Regions from separate parts of the Pseudomonas sp. TE3786 genome, predicted to be linked through region 1. Evidence: predicted binding sites of a transcription regulator. Region 1 holds the regulator's gene; the other holds the start of a gene.
What was found. The regulator sigma-54, encoded in region 1, starts transcription at its own class of promoters, with help from an activator protein. The targets are predictions, from matches to a motif close to ANTGGCATNNANNTTGCTNT.

Region 1 (7,350 bases):
GATCCAATCGGCACTGCGCACCGTCCGCCTCGAAATCGAAGCTGTGGAAGGCCTGCTACCCCGTATTGACGCGGCTTTCGTAAAAGCCTGCGAACTGATTCTGGCCAGTAAAGGGCGCGTGGTTGTGGTCGGTATGGGCAAGTCCGGGCACATCGGCAACAAGATCGCCGCCACCCTGGCGAGCACCGGGACTACCTCGTTTTTCGTCCACCCGGCCGAAGCCAGCCACGGCGACATGGGCATGATTACCCGCGATGACGTGGTGCTGGCCCTGTCCAACTCGGGCTCCACCGCCGAAATCGTCACCCTGCTGCCGCTGATCAAACGCCTGGGCATCACTCTGATCAGCATGACCGGCAACCCTGACTCGCCGCTGGCCAAGGCCGCCGAGGTCAACCTCGATGCCCGTGTAGCCCAGGAAGCCTGCCCGCTGAACCTGGCCCCAACCTCTTCCACCACCGCCTCGCTGGTACTCGGCGACGCCCTGGCCATTGCCCTGCTGGAAGCCCGCGGCTTCACCGCCGAAGACTTCGCGTTCTCCCACCCGGGGGGTGCCCTTGGCCGTCGTCTGCTGCTGAAAGTGGAAAACGTGATGCACAGCGGCGAGCAGTTGCCCAAGGTGCAACGCGGCACCCTGCTGCGCGACGCACTGATGGAAATGACCCGTAAAGGCCTGGGAATGACCGCCGTACTGGAGGCCGATGGGCGTCTGGCCGGGATCTTCACTGACGGCGATTTGCGCCGCACCCTGGACCGCGACCTGGATATCCGCCAAGCCACCATCGACGAAGTGATGACCGTGCACGGCAAGACCGCACGCCCGGACATGCTCGCTGCCGAAGCCTTGAAGATCATGGAAGACCACAAGATCGGCGCGCTGATTGTGGTCGATGAACACGACCACCCCATCGGTGCCTTCAACCTGGGCGACCTGCTGCGCGCTGGAGTGATGTGATGAGTAGCGACCTGTTGAAGCGCGGCAAGGCCGTCAAGCTGGCGGTTTTTGATGTCGACGGTGTACTCACCGACGGAAAAATCTACTTCCTCCCCGATGGCGGCGAATTCAAAACCTTCAGCACCCTGGACGGTCAAGGCATCAAGATGCTGATCAACTCGGGCGTGCGCACCGCGATCATCACTGGGCGCTCGTCGCCGGTGGTGGAACGTCGCGCACAGAACCTCGGCATTCATCATCTGTATCAAGGCCGCGAAGACAAGCTGGTGGTTCTTGATGAGCTTCTGGCCGAACTCGGCCTAAGCTATGACCAGGTCGCGTACCTGGGGGACGACCTGCCAGACCTGCCCGCCATCCGCCGTGCTGGTTTGGGCATGGCTGTCGCCAATGCCAATGACTTTGTTCGCCAACACGCCGATGGTGTGACTACGGCGCGTGGTGGCGAAGGTGCTGCCCGCGAATTCTGCGAGTTGATCCTGCACGCCCAGGGCAACCTCGAAGCGGCTCAAGCCGCCTATCTATAGAGCCAACCATGCTGCGCAAACTGCTTCTCACCTTATCGTTCGGCCTGGCGGCGCTGCTTGTCGCCGCCCTCGGCTATTGGAACCTGAACCCAGAGAGCCTGCTTGAGCAGAAGCCCCAGGCCAGTGCCGACAACGCCGTGGACTTCTACGTCATCAACGCGAAAAGCGTGGAGTACCAGGTCGACGGCTCGCTGCACTACGAAATGACCAGCGACAAAGTCGAGCACTTGAAAGAAAGCGACAAGAGCCTGATCACCAAGCCCGACCTGCTGCTGTACCGCGAAGCCTCACCGCTGCCCTGGCATGTGCAGAGCGAGCGCGGCGAAGTAGCGCCAGGCGGCACCGAGGTCGAGCTGATCGACAATGTGCGCATTGCCCGCACCGACGAAAAAAACCGCCCCACCATCATCACCAGCAGTCGCATGACCGTGTTCCCGGACAAGGAATTTGCGCAGACCCAGCAAGCCGTTAGAATCGAGGCCGCCAATGGAGTGACCACGGCTAATGGAATGAAAGCGTATTTGAAAGACAGCCGGGTGCTCCTGCTGTCCAACGTAAGAGGCCAGCATGAGGTTCGTTAACCAATTTTCCCTTCACACCCTGTCCCTGCTGCTCAGCCTGGGCGCGGCGATTGCCAGCTCCAGCGCCTGGGCCCTGCCCACCGACCGTGAGCAACCGATTCGAGTGCAGGCCGACAGCGCCGAACTCGATGACAAACAGGGCGTGGCGGTATACCGCGGCGACGTGGTGATCACCCAGGGCAGCATGAAAATCACCGGCCACACGGTGACCATCACGCAAACCCCAAGCGGTGATATCGACGTCTTCACCGCAGTGGGCACCCCGGCCTACTACGAACAGAAACCGGCTGTGGATAAAGAGATCGTCAAGGCTTACGGCCTGACCATCCAGTACTTCGCCGCCAAAGACCGCATTGTGCTGATCGACCAGGCCAAGGTGATTCAGGAAGGCAACACCTTCGAAGGCGAGAAGATCGTCTATGACACCCAGCGCCAGATCGTCAACGCCGGCCGCGCCAATGGCACCAACGTGACCAGCCCGCGCCCACGCATCGACATGGTCATCCAGCCGAAGAACAAACCCGCTGGCGCCCCACCAGCCAATCAGCAGGCGCAGTAATGGCGATTCTCAAAGCCCAGCACCTGGCCAAAGCCTACAAGGGCCGCCAGGTGGTTCGTGATGTCAGCGTATCCATCGAAAGCGGCCAGATCGTTGGCCTGCTGGGCCCCAACGGTGCCGGCAAGACCACCTGCTTCTATATGATCGTCGGCCTGGTGAATGCCGACCAGGGCCGCGTGCTGATCGACCAACAGGACGTCACCCACCTGCCCATGCACGGCCGCGCACGCGCCGGTATCGGCTATCTGCCGCAGGAAGCCTCGATCTTCCGCAAGCTGTCGGTGGCCGACAACATCATGGCGATCCTGGAAACCCGCAAGGAACTCGACAGCGCCGGGCGTCGCAAGGAACTGGAAAGCCTGCTGCAGGAATTCCACATCAGCCATATCCGCGACAACCTCGGCATGAGCCTGTCCGGTGGCGAACGCCGCCGGGTGGAAATCGCCCGCGCCCTGGCCACAGCACCGAAATTCATCCTGCTGGATGAACCCTTCGCCGGCGTCGACCCGATCTCCGTTGGCGATATCAAACAGATCATTCACCACCTCAAGGCCAAAGGCATAGGCGTGCTGATCACCGATCACAACGTGCGTGAAACGCTGGATATCTGCGAGACCGCCTATATCGTCAACGACGGCCAGCTGATTGCCGAAGGCGACGCGCAAACCATCCTGGCCAACCAGCTGGTGAAAGAGGTTTATCTGGGCCACGAGTTCCGCCTGTAAAGCCTCCCTGTAGCGCGTGTCTGTACAGTAAAAAAGACACGCCCTACAGACTTCGATTGAGGACTAGGCAAACACCTCAAACATAGGCATATAATTTGCTTCCTGGTGGCGTCTCGGCGCCCTCGTTGTGGAAAGCGCGTATGCGCCGGCGAATAAGGTCTTAAGCCCCCTCCATGAAACCATCGCTAGTCCTAAAAATGGGCCAGCAGCTGACGATGACACCGCAGCTGCAACAAGCCATCCGCTTACTCCAACTGTCCACCCTGGATCTGCAGCAAGAGATCCAAGAGGCACTGGAGTCCAATCCCATGCTCGAACGCCAGGAAGAAGGCGAGGACTTCGACAATAGCGACCCGTTGGCCGATGGTGCCGAAAGCGCCCCCCCCGCGCCGAACAACGAAGAGTCCTACCAAGACACCAGCTACCAGGAAACTTCGGCACCCACCGTCGACAACCTGGAGGAAGGTGAATGGAACGAACGCATTCCCAATGAGCTTCCCGTCGACACCGCCTGGGAAGACATCTACCAGACCAGCGCCAGCAGCCTACCCTCCAACGACGATGACGAGTGGGACTTCACCACCCGCACCTCGGCTGGCGAAAGCCTGCAAAGCCACATGCTCTGGCAGCTCAACCTGGCACCGATGTCCGACAAGGACCGGCTGATTGCCGTCACCCTGATCGACTGCATCAACGACCAGGGCTATCTGGAAGAAACCCTCGAAGAAGTGCTGGACGCTTTCGACCCTGAGCTGGATATCGAGCTCGACGAAGTCGAAGCCGTGCTGCACCGCATTCAACAATTCGAACCCTCCGGCATTGGTGCCCGCGACCTGCGCGAATGCCTGCTGTTGCAACTGCGTCAGCTGCCGGCAAAAACCCCGTGGCTGGCCGAAGCGCAGCGTCTGGCCGGTGATTACCTCGACCTGCTGGGCGGCCGCGATTACAGCCAACTGATGCGCCGCATGAAGCTCAAGGAAGATGAGCTGCGTCAGGTCATCGAACTGATTCAAAGCCTCAACCCGCGCCCGGGTTCGCAGATCGAAGCCAGTGAGCCGGAATATGTGGTGCCCGATGTGATCGTGCGCAAGCACAACGATCGCTGGCTGGTGGAGCTGAACCAGGAAGCCATGCCGCGCCTGCGGGTCAACCCGCAATACGCCGGCTTCGTGCGGCGTGCCGACTCCAGCGCCGACAACACCTTTATGCGCAATCAGCTGCAAGAGGCGCGCTGGTTTATCAAGAGCCTGCAGAGCCGCAACGAAACGCTGATGAAAGTCGCCAGCCAGATCGTCGAGCACCAGCGCGGTTTTCTCGATTACGGCGACGAGGCCATGAAGCCTCTGGTTCTGCATGACATCGCCGAAGCGGTGGGCATGCACGAATCGACCATTTCCCGCGTCACCACGCAGAAATTCATGCATACCCCGCGCGGTATTTACGAGCTGAAGTACTTCTTCTCCAGCCACGTCAGTACCTCCGAAGGCGGCGAATGCTCGTCCACAGCGATACGCGCAATCATCAAAAAACTGGTTGCAGCGGAAAATGCGAAAAAGCCGTTGAGTGACAGCAAGATCGCTGGTTTACTGGAGGCACAGGGCATTCAGGTAGCCCGTCGCACAGTCGCCAAATACCGCGAATCCCTCGGGATAGCGCCCTCCAGTGAACGTAAGCGACTGATGTAAACGTTATTCAGGGTTCGACCCGGCACCTGCTGCGAACCCTGCTCTGGCAAGACGGCTACACTGATCCAAGGCCAAAGTGTTCCGGCGACAAGCCCGTTAGCTTGTCTCTTACACACGGCAATAAGGAGAAAGCGGTATGCAAGTCAACATCAGTGGACATCAGCTGGATGTGACCGACGCCCTACGCGACTACATCGACGAAAAACTCAGTCGATTAGAACGCCACTTCGACAAGATCACCAACGTGCAAGTGACCATGGAGGTCGAGAAGCTCAAACAGAAAATCGAAGCGACTTTGCACATCGCCGGGGGCGAAGTGGTCGCCAACGCCGAACATGACGACATGTACGCAGCTATCGATCTACTCACCGACAAACTCGACCGCCAACTTATCAAACATAAGGAAAAGCAGCTGGGTCGCCTGCAAGGCGCCACAGTTCGCTGACACCACCCCAACCCATGATTCGACTTGAAAATATCCTGACCCCCGGCCGCTCCCTTGTGGGCGTGCCGGGTGGCAGCAAAAAGCGTGTACTCGAACAAATCGCCAACCTGGTCGCCCGCGAACTGCCCGATCTGGATGGACAAGACATTTTCGAAAGCCTGGTGGCCCGTGAAAAACTAGGCTCCACCGGCTTTGGCAATGGCATCGCCATCCCCCATTGCCGCCTGCCAGGTTGCACCGCTCCGATCAGCGCCCTGCTGCGCCTCGATTCCGCCGTCGACTTCGACGCCATCGACGGTGCCCCGGTCGACCTGCTGTTCGTGCTGCTGGTCCCCGAAGCTGCCACCGATGAACACTTGGAACTGTTGCGCCAGATCGCCAGCATGCTCGACCGCAGCGATGTCCGCGAACAACTGCGCCACGCCCCCACCAGCGAACGTCTGTATCAGGTTGTCGTAGACGTACAAAACGGCCGCTAGGCGAACGGGTGACTGTGCATGCGTTTGATCATCGTCAGTGGCCGGTCCGGTTCAGGCAAGAGCACAGCGCTCGATGTGCTCGAAGACAACGGTTTCTACTGCATCGATAACCTGCCCGCCGGGCTGTTGCCTGAGCTGGCCGAACGCTCCTTGTTGCACACCGAGCTGGTGCAACCGCTGGTTGCGGTGTCCATCGACGCACGCAACCTGCCCAGCCAGCTCAAGCGTTTTCCCGAACTGCTCGCCGAAGTGCGCGCCCGGCATATCCAGTGCGATGTGCTGTATCTGGATGCCGACGACGAAACCCTGCTCAAGCGCTTTTCCGAAACCCGTCGCCGGCACCCGCTGACCACCGACGAGCGCTCGCTGGCCGAAGCCATCCACGACGAAAGCCTGCTGCTCAGCCCGATCACCGATCTGGCTGACCTGAAGATCGACACCACCCACCTGAACCTCTATCAGCTGCGCGATACCCTCAAGCTGCGCCTGCTGAACAAGCCCGAGCCGGGCACGGCGTTTCTGGTCGAGTCGTTCGGATTCAAGCGTGGCATGCCGGTGGATGCCGATCTGGTCTTCGACGTCCGCTGCCTGCCCAACCCCTACTGGAAACCCGAGTTGCGCGAGCACTCCGGGCTGGACAGCGTGGTGGCCGAATACCTGCAGGAGCAGCCGGACGTACAGGAAATGTACGACGATATTTATGCTTATCTGCACAAATGGCTGCCGCGTATCGCCGCCAGCAACCGCTCTTATGTCACGGTCGCCATTGGCTGCACCGGCGGTCATCACCGCTCGGTGTACCTGGCGGACCGTCTGGGCAAAGAACTGAAGAAAACCCTGAAAAATATCCAGGTTCGTCATCGCGACCTGTAGAGTCGCTGAACCTTTGTAGAAGGACTTATGCAGCGATGCCTGCCTGTGAAATCACCATCATCAACAAGCTCGGCCTGCACGCCCGCGCCGCCGCCAAATTCGTTGGCGTAGCCGGTCGTTTCCCCTGCCAGATCCGTATTGGTCGCAGTCCGGAAAGCTGCGTCGACGGCAAAAGCATCATGGCCGTCATGATGTTGGCGGCCGGCAAAGGCACCGCCATCCACCTGAGCACCGACGGCGAGCAGGGGGATGAAGCCCTGGCGGCGCTGGTGGAATTGATCAACAACCGCTTCGACGAAGGCGAGTAACACCCTCCCCGCCGTGTCCATCAGCACGGCACTCAGCAGCCTCAAGCGGGATAAACAACTCGCTCAATGAACTGCGCAGACAGCGTACCCCAGCATCGGCGCACGCCCATCCGTACGCCTGAGAGGGGAAAAATCAGCTACCGGCGACCGTCATTTTCTCGATCAACACCGAGCCGGTACGGGTATTGCCGCGCAGCTCCAGGTCATTACCCACGG
Region 2 (7,350 bases), on a different contig from region 1:
GCGGATGGTTGTTCACAATTTCACCAATATCGCTATGATGCCGCCCCCCACACCGCGTAGCGCTTGCCTAGAGCCCTGCCAGACTGTGGCGAGCCAGCGTTTTTACAGGTGTGCAAGTCATGACAAAGCTATTGGTAGTGGGTGCCGAACTCGATCGCACCGACACCTGGATCAAATACGAACGCAGCATGTGCAGCAGCTGCGTTTCCAGCTGCTGCACCATGCCAGTGGAAGTGAAATTCGCCGACCTGCTGCGCATTGGCCTGGTACAGGAATTCGAACGCAGCGAGCCGCCCAAGCAGATCGCCAAGCGCCTGATGAAAGACGGCGTGGTCGAGCGTTTCAATCAGAAGTACGGCATCTACACGCTGACCCGCATGGGCAACAACGACTGCCTGTACCTGGACCGCAAGACCCGCCTGTGCACCATCTACGAACAGCGCCCCGACACCTGCCGCAATCACCCGAAGATCGGGCCTCGGCCGGGGTATTGCGCGTATAAGCCAAAGGCCGCCGCCAAGGTGTAAGCGCCTCTCCATCCCGTAGGAGCGGCTTTAGTCGCGATTTGCAGCGTGATGACGGACAGTGCTAGCGCGGCTAAAGCCACTCCTACAACAATCAAAAGCTTTTAGGCGGCATAAAAAAACGCCCCCGGTCTCGCGACCGGGGGCGTTTTTATTTAGCCGAAGCTAAGTCTTACTTGGCCGCTTTCTTGGCAGCGCGGGTGCGCTCGCCTTCGTCCAGGATTTTCTTACGCAGGCGAATGGACTTTGGAGTCACTTCGCACAGCTCGTCGTCCTGAATGAATTCCAGCGCCTGTTCCAGGGTGAAACGAACCGGCGGAACCAGGGCGATGGTTTCGTCCTTGCCCGAAGCACGCATGTTGTCGAGCTTCTTGCCTTTGGTTGGGTTTACACCCAGGTCGTTGTCACGGCTGTTCAGACCAACGATCTGACCGTTGTAGATGTCCTGACCGTGCTCGACGAACAGCTTGCCGCGCGCCTGCAGGGTTTCCAGGGAGTAGGTCAGAGCCTTGCCGGTTTCCACCGAAACCAGTACGCCGTTCTGACGGCCAGACATGTGGCCCGACTTCATCACGTCGTAACGGTCGAAGATCGAGGTCAGGATGCCAGCACCGTTGGTGAGGGTCAGGAACTGGTTACGGAAACCGATCAGACCACGGGCTGGAATGTTGTATTCCAAACGTACACGGCCCTTGCCATCCGGGGACATGTTGGTCAGGTCGCCTTTACGCAGACCCATCTCTTCCATGACCTTGCCCTGCGATTCTTCCGGGATGTCGATGGTGACGTTTTCGAACGGCTCGTTCTTCACGCCATCAACTACACGGATGATTACTTCAGGACGACCTACACCCATTTCGAAGCCTTCGCGACGCATGGTTTCGATCAGTACGGACAGGTGCAGCTCACCACGGCCGGATACTTTGAAACGGTCAGCCGAGTCGCCTTCTTCAACGCGCAGTGCCACGTTGTACAGCAGCTCTTTGTCCAGACGCTCTTTGATGTTGCGGCTGGTGACGAACTTGCCTTCCTTACCGCAGAACGGCGAGTCGTTAACCTGGAAGGTCATCGATACGGTCGGTTCGTCAACAGTCAGCGGCTTCATGGCTTCGACGTTGTTGATGTCGCACAGGGTGTCGGAGATGAACAGCTGGTCCATACCGCTGATGCAAACGATGTCGCCGGCAGCAGCTTCTTCCACGTCTACGCGGTGCAGACCGTGGTGACCCATCAGCTTCAGGATACGGCCAGTGCGGCGCTTGCCGTCGGCGTCGATGGCGACAACCGGGGTGTTCGGCTTGACGCGACCACGGGCGATACGGCCAACGCCGATAATGCCGAGGAAGCTGTTGTAGTCCAGTGCCGAGATTTGCATCTGGAACGGACCGTCACGGTCAACGGCCGGAGCCGGAACGTTGTCGACGATCGACTGGTACAGCGGGGTCATGTCTTCAGCCATGTCGGTGTGGTCGAGACCAGCAATACCGTTCAGGGCGGAGGCGTAGACGACTTTGAAGTCCAGCTGTTCTTCGGTGGCACCGAGGTTGTCGAACAGATCGAAGATCTGGTCCAGAACCCAGTCCGGACGTGCGCCTGGACGGTCAACCTTGTTGATCACCACGATTGGGCGCAGGCCGGCTTCGAAGGCTTTCTTGGTTACGAAGCGGGTTTGCGGCATCGGGCCGTCTTGGGCGTCGACCAGCAGCAGAACCGAATCCACCATCGACATTACGCGCTCAACTTCGCCGCCGAAGTCGGCGTGGCCGGGGGTGTCGACGATGTTGATGTGGTAGCCGTTCCAGTTGATCGCGGTGTTCTTCGCGAGAATGGTAATGCCGCGCTCTTTTTCCTGGTCGTTGGAGTCCATCACGCGCTCGTCGTTGAGCTCGTTGCGCTCCAGGGTGCCGGATTGGCGCAGGAGTTTATCAACCAGGGTGGTCTTACCATGGTCAACGTGGGCGATGATGGCGATGTTGCGTAGATTTTCGATCACTTTTGCATCTCGATCAGAGGATTCGGTTCGCCGCTAAGTCTAGGCGGCCAGTATGAAGAATGAGTGGCTCAACTGCCCCGTCGGTCGGGGGGGCGGTGGCGGATACTGCCGCCATTCAGACCCGGCGTTTTATGCCGGACGATAAACGCGCACATTGGCATGCCCCTCGCTGAGCAAGTGGTGGGCATGCAGGCGGCTCATCACGCCTTTGTCGCAATACAACAGGTACTGACGGGTGGGGTCCAGTTCCTTGTAGCGACTGTTGAGCGCGAAGAACGGCAAGGCTCTTACTTCGATGCCGTCCAACTCCAGCGGCAGGTCTTCCTGGGCATCCGGATGACGGATGTCCAGCACGATCTGCCCAGGCAAGGCTTCACTCAATTCCTCAACCTGGATGTCTTGGCTTAACTCGTCGATCACCCGGTCGATCGTCACGGAACGGGCGCGCTCAAGGGCACGCTCGAACACGCTCATGTCGATCTGGGCTTCTTCATAGACGACGCGGTCAGGCTTGGCGCGGGTGGTCGGGTTTACCGAAATCACACCGCAATATTCGGGCATGTGCTTGGCAAATTCGGCGGTACCGATGTGCTCAGCCATGTTGATGATGTCTTGCTTGTGGCTGGCGATCAGCGGGCGCATCACCAGCTTGTCGGTGGCGCGGTCGATGACCGACAGGTTCGGCAGCGTCTGGCTGGACACCTGGGAAATCGCTTCACCGGTGACCAGCGCATCGATATCCAGGCCATCGGCCACACGGGTGGCGGCACGTAGCATCATGCGTTTGAGCACGACGCCCATGTGCGCGTTGTCGACCTTGCCGAGAATTTCGCCGAGCACTTCTTCAAACGGCACGCTGACGAACAGCACGCGGTGCGAGCTGCCGTATTGGCTCCATAGATAGTGGGCAACTTCCATCACCCCCAGTTCATGGGCTCGGCCACCGAGATTGAAGAAGCAGAAGTGGCTGATCAACCCGCGGCGGATCATCTGGTACGCCGCCACGGTGGAGTCGAAACCACCGGACATCAGCACCAGCGTCTGCTCGATGGCACCCAGCGGGTAGCCGCCCAGGCCTTCGTGCTGGCTGTGGATGACATATAGAAGCTGATTGCGGATTTCCATGCGCACCAGCAGCTCGGGCTCTTTCAGCGAGATGCCGGCCGCGCCGCACTGGCGACGCAATTGGCTGCCGACGTAGCGCTCGACATCCATGGAACTGAAGCTATGTTTGCCGGCACGCTTGCAGCGCACGGCGAAAATCTTGCCGGCCAGCTGCTCGCCGAAATGGGCTTTACACTTCTCGACCATATCGTCGAAATCGGCCAGCGGGTACTCATTCACTTCGAGGAACTGGCCGATGCCCGGGATGCGGGTCAGGCGCTCTTTGATCTCGACCAGAACCTTGGGCGCGCTGAGCTGGGTCTCGACGTCGATGTTGTCCCACACGCCGTCCACCACGAGATCCGGATCCAGGTCACGCATCACCGCGCGAATGTTCTTCGCAAGCTGGCGGATGAAGCGCGTACGCACCGGCCGGCTTTTAATGGTGATCTCGGGGAAGACTTTAACGATAAGTTTCATGAAAACAGCGCGCGTGAGCCCGGCCGAAATAAAGGGGCGCGGATTATAGCGGAAATTGCTCAGCTTTTAACCAGGCAATCCTTACAAAGATGCGCCGCGCACCAAAATGCATCGCTCCGCTTTGCGACAGATTCATTTTGGTGCATTGCACGCTTTGATTTTACGGTACAGCCCCCGCAGCGCCTGACTTTCGTGCAACAAACCCACTTCGGGGCACTGGCATGCAATTTGCTCCCTTGTGAGGCAGGTTGCCCTGGCGGACTATGCCGCCCGGCTTCACCGTTTTATTTGGGGCTAAAAAACCACAACGCCCCACCATCTGGAGGACACCATGTCGAAGGCGCTTCAACTAATCAAAGAACACGACGTGAAGTGGGTTGACCTGCGCTTCACCGATACCAAAGGCAAGCAGCACCACGTGACCATGCCGGCCCGTGACGCCCTTGACGACGAATTCTTCGAAGTCGGCAAAATGTTCGACGGCTCCTCGATCCATGGCTGGAAAGGCATCGAAGCCTCCGACATGATCCTGCTGCCAGTAGACAGCACCGCTGTGCTCGACCCGTTCACCGAAGAGCCTACCCTGATCCTGGTTTGCAACATCATCGAACCATCGACCATGCAAGGCTACGACCGCGACCCGCGCTCGATCGCTTCGCGCGCCGAGGAATACCTGAAGACCACCGGTATCGGTGACACCGTATTCGTCGGTCCGGAACCAGAATTCTTCATCTTCGACGAAGTGAAATTCAAATCCGACATCTCCGGCTCCATGTTCAAGATCTACTCCGAACAAGGTTCCTGGATGTCCGACGCTGACATCGAAACTGGCAACAAAGGCCACCGTCCAGGCGTTAAAGGTGGTTACTTCCCAGTTCCGCCATGCGACCACGACCACGAAATCCGTACTGCCATGTGTAATGCCATGGAAGAAATGGGCCTGATCATCGAAGTTCACCACCACGAAGTGGCGACTGCCGGTCAGAACGAAATCGGCGTGAAGTTCAACACCCTGGTTGCCAAGGCTGACGAAGTTCAGACCCTGAAGTACTGCGTACACAACGTGGCTGATGCCTACGGCAAAACCGCTACCTTCATGCCGAAGCCGCTGTACGGCGACAACGGTTCGGGTATGCACGTTCACCTGTCGATCGGCAAAGACGGCAAGAACACCTTTGCTGGCGAAGGCTATGCCGGCCTGTCCGATACCGCCCTGTTCTTCATCGGCGGCATCATCAAGCACGGTAAGGCGCTGAACGGCTTCACCAACCCGTCGACCAACTCCTACAAGCGTCTGGTCCCAGGTTTCGAAGCTCCGGTAATGCTGGCCTACTCGGCTCGCAACCGTTCCGCTTCCATCCGTATCCCGTACGTTTCCAGCCCGAAAGCTCGCCGCATCGAAGCGCGCTTCCCGGATCCGGCTGCCAACCCGTACCTGGCTTTCGCAGCTCTGCTGATGGCCGGTCTGGACGGTATCCAGAACAAGATCCACCCTGGCGACGCAGCGGACAAGAACCTGTACGACCTGCCTCCAGAAGAAGGCAAGCTGATCCCACAAGTGTGCGGCAGCCTGAAAGAAGCTCTGGAAGAACTGGACAAGGGCCGTGCGTTCTTGACCAAAGGCGGCGTGTTCAGCGACGACTTCATCGATGCTTACATCGAGCTGAAGAGCGAAGAAGAAATCAAAGTGCGCACCTTCGTGCACCCTCTGGAATACGACCTGTACTACAGCGTTTAAGTAGAACAGCGTCTACGCCAGACACGCCTGCTGTCCTAGCGGCGTGATCGAGAAGGCCTCCTCCGGGAGGCCTTTTTTATGGTCGTTTCATACGCAACAACGCACCGTTGCCCAGCGCAACAGCGCCCGAGCTGATAGGAGTTGCAATCCCGCCCTGGCAATCATCCGTCTGCCCCCATCGCTAGCCGGATATCCACCATGCCTTTCTACAAAGTTGCCACCTCCGCCCTCGCCTGCCTGTGGCTGGCAGGTTGCGCTCACACCGATACCAGCCAAGGTATCGAGTCTGAAATCCTGTTAAAAAGCACCACGTCCTGGGACGGCACGGCCTACACCAGCTATCCGCGCGGCCAACCGGAGCTCACCGTAGTGAAGATCCGCATCCCGCCCCACAGCACCCTGAATTGGCACACCCATCCGGTGCCGAATGCCGCCTATATGCTCGCCGGAGAGCTGACCGTGGAAAGCCGTAAACCCGGCCAGAAACGGCTGCTCAAGCAAGGCGATACGCTCGCCGAAACGGTCGCCATCATTCATCGCGGCGTCACCGGCGAGCAGGCAGCCGAACTGATCGTGTTTTACGCCGGGGTACCGATGCTTCCGCTCTCGGAAAAAGCCAAATAGCGAGGCGGCGGCGTGCAGCGTCCGCAGAGGGGCTTTTATGGCGTGCAATTTTGCTCTCGTGCACAGCGATAACGGGACAAACTTGCCAGCGCCGCGTTGCAGTGCAAGGCTTAGCACACACCCCACGGGACCCTTGCCATGCGCCTGATCGTTTCCTGCCTGCTAGCTGCCCTGGCCCTGCCGGCCAGCGCCGAGATCTACAAGTACACCGATGCCAATGGCAATACTGTTTTCACCAACCAGCCACCCCAAGGCAGCAAAGCCGAATCGGTCAACCTGCCACCGGTGAACACGGTGCAATCGCCACCTCCGCCCACCATGCCAGGCAATGGCCAAGGCAATACCCCGGCGGGCCAGGTGTACAACGTCCTGGAAATCAGCAATCTGCCGGATGAAGAGGCGCTGCGCAGCAACGACGGCAATCTCACCGTCGGCGTGCATATCGAGCCAGCCCTGCGCATAGGCGACAGCCTGCAACTGCTGCTCGATGGTCAGCCCTATGGCGGCCTGACCAATAGTCTTGAATTCCCCCTGAGTAACGTCGAACGCGGCGAACACAGCGTCTCTGTGCAAGCATTCAGCGGCGATCGCTTGATCCAGCAGAGCTCAACTGTCACCTTCAGCATCCAGCGCGTCAGCACCAATAGCCCGGCGCGCAACCCACCGCCCAAACCCACCCCAAAGCCAGCCAACTAAAACATGCGATTCGTTCTGTTCTGCCTGCTGTTGCTGGGCCTGCCAGCCGTGGCCGATGTGTACACCTACATCGACAGTGAAGGTAACCGGGTCTTCACCGACCAACCTCGGGGCAATGCCAAGAAAGTGGAGATCGCACCCACCAATGGCATGAACCAGTCCACTCCACCAACCCTGCGCGCCGCCACCCC

Region 2: the regulator sigma-54 is predicted to act here: its motif matches at 4,317-4,336, upstream of glnA (type I glutamate--ammonia ligase).

Annotation. Positions count from the first base shown of each region.
Region 1 is NZ_JBSRZF010000012.1:140,842-148,191, reverse strand. It holds gene ACVW0Y_RS14855 (KpsF/GutQ family sugar-phosphate isomerase) at 1-955, shown strand, start outside; gene ACVW0Y_RS14850 (KdsC family phosphatase) at 955-1,479, shown strand; gene lptC (LPS export ABC transporter periplasmic protein LptC) at 1,488-2,060, shown strand; gene lptA (lipopolysaccharide transport periplasmic protein LptA) at 2,047-2,619, shown strand; gene lptB (LPS export ABC transporter ATP-binding protein) at 2,619-3,344, shown strand; gene ACVW0Y_RS14830 (RNA polymerase factor sigma-54) at 3,518-5,029, shown strand; gene hpf (ribosome hibernation-promoting factor, HPF/YfiA family) at 5,166-5,474, shown strand; gene ptsN (PTS IIA-like nitrogen regulatory protein PtsN) at 5,489-5,953, shown strand; gene rapZ (RNase adapter RapZ) at 5,972-6,826, shown strand; gene ACVW0Y_RS14810 (HPr family phosphocarrier protein) at 6,862-7,134, shown strand; gene pmbA (metalloprotease PmbA) at 7,268-7,350, opposite strand, start outside.
Region 2 is NZ_JBSRZF010000002.1:40,660-48,009, reverse strand. It holds gene ACVW0Y_RS02655 (YkgJ family cysteine cluster protein) at 120-527, shown strand; gene typA (translational GTPase TypA) at 697-2,517, opposite strand; gene thiI (tRNA uracil 4-sulfurtransferase ThiI) at 2,647-4,101, opposite strand; gene glnA (type I glutamate--ammonia ligase) at 4,433-5,839, shown strand; gene ACVW0Y_RS02635 (cupin domain-containing protein) at 6,038-6,463, shown strand; gene ACVW0Y_RS02630 (DUF4124 domain-containing protein) at 6,602-7,159, shown strand; gene ACVW0Y_RS02625 (DUF4124 domain-containing protein) at 7,163-7,350, shown strand, end outside.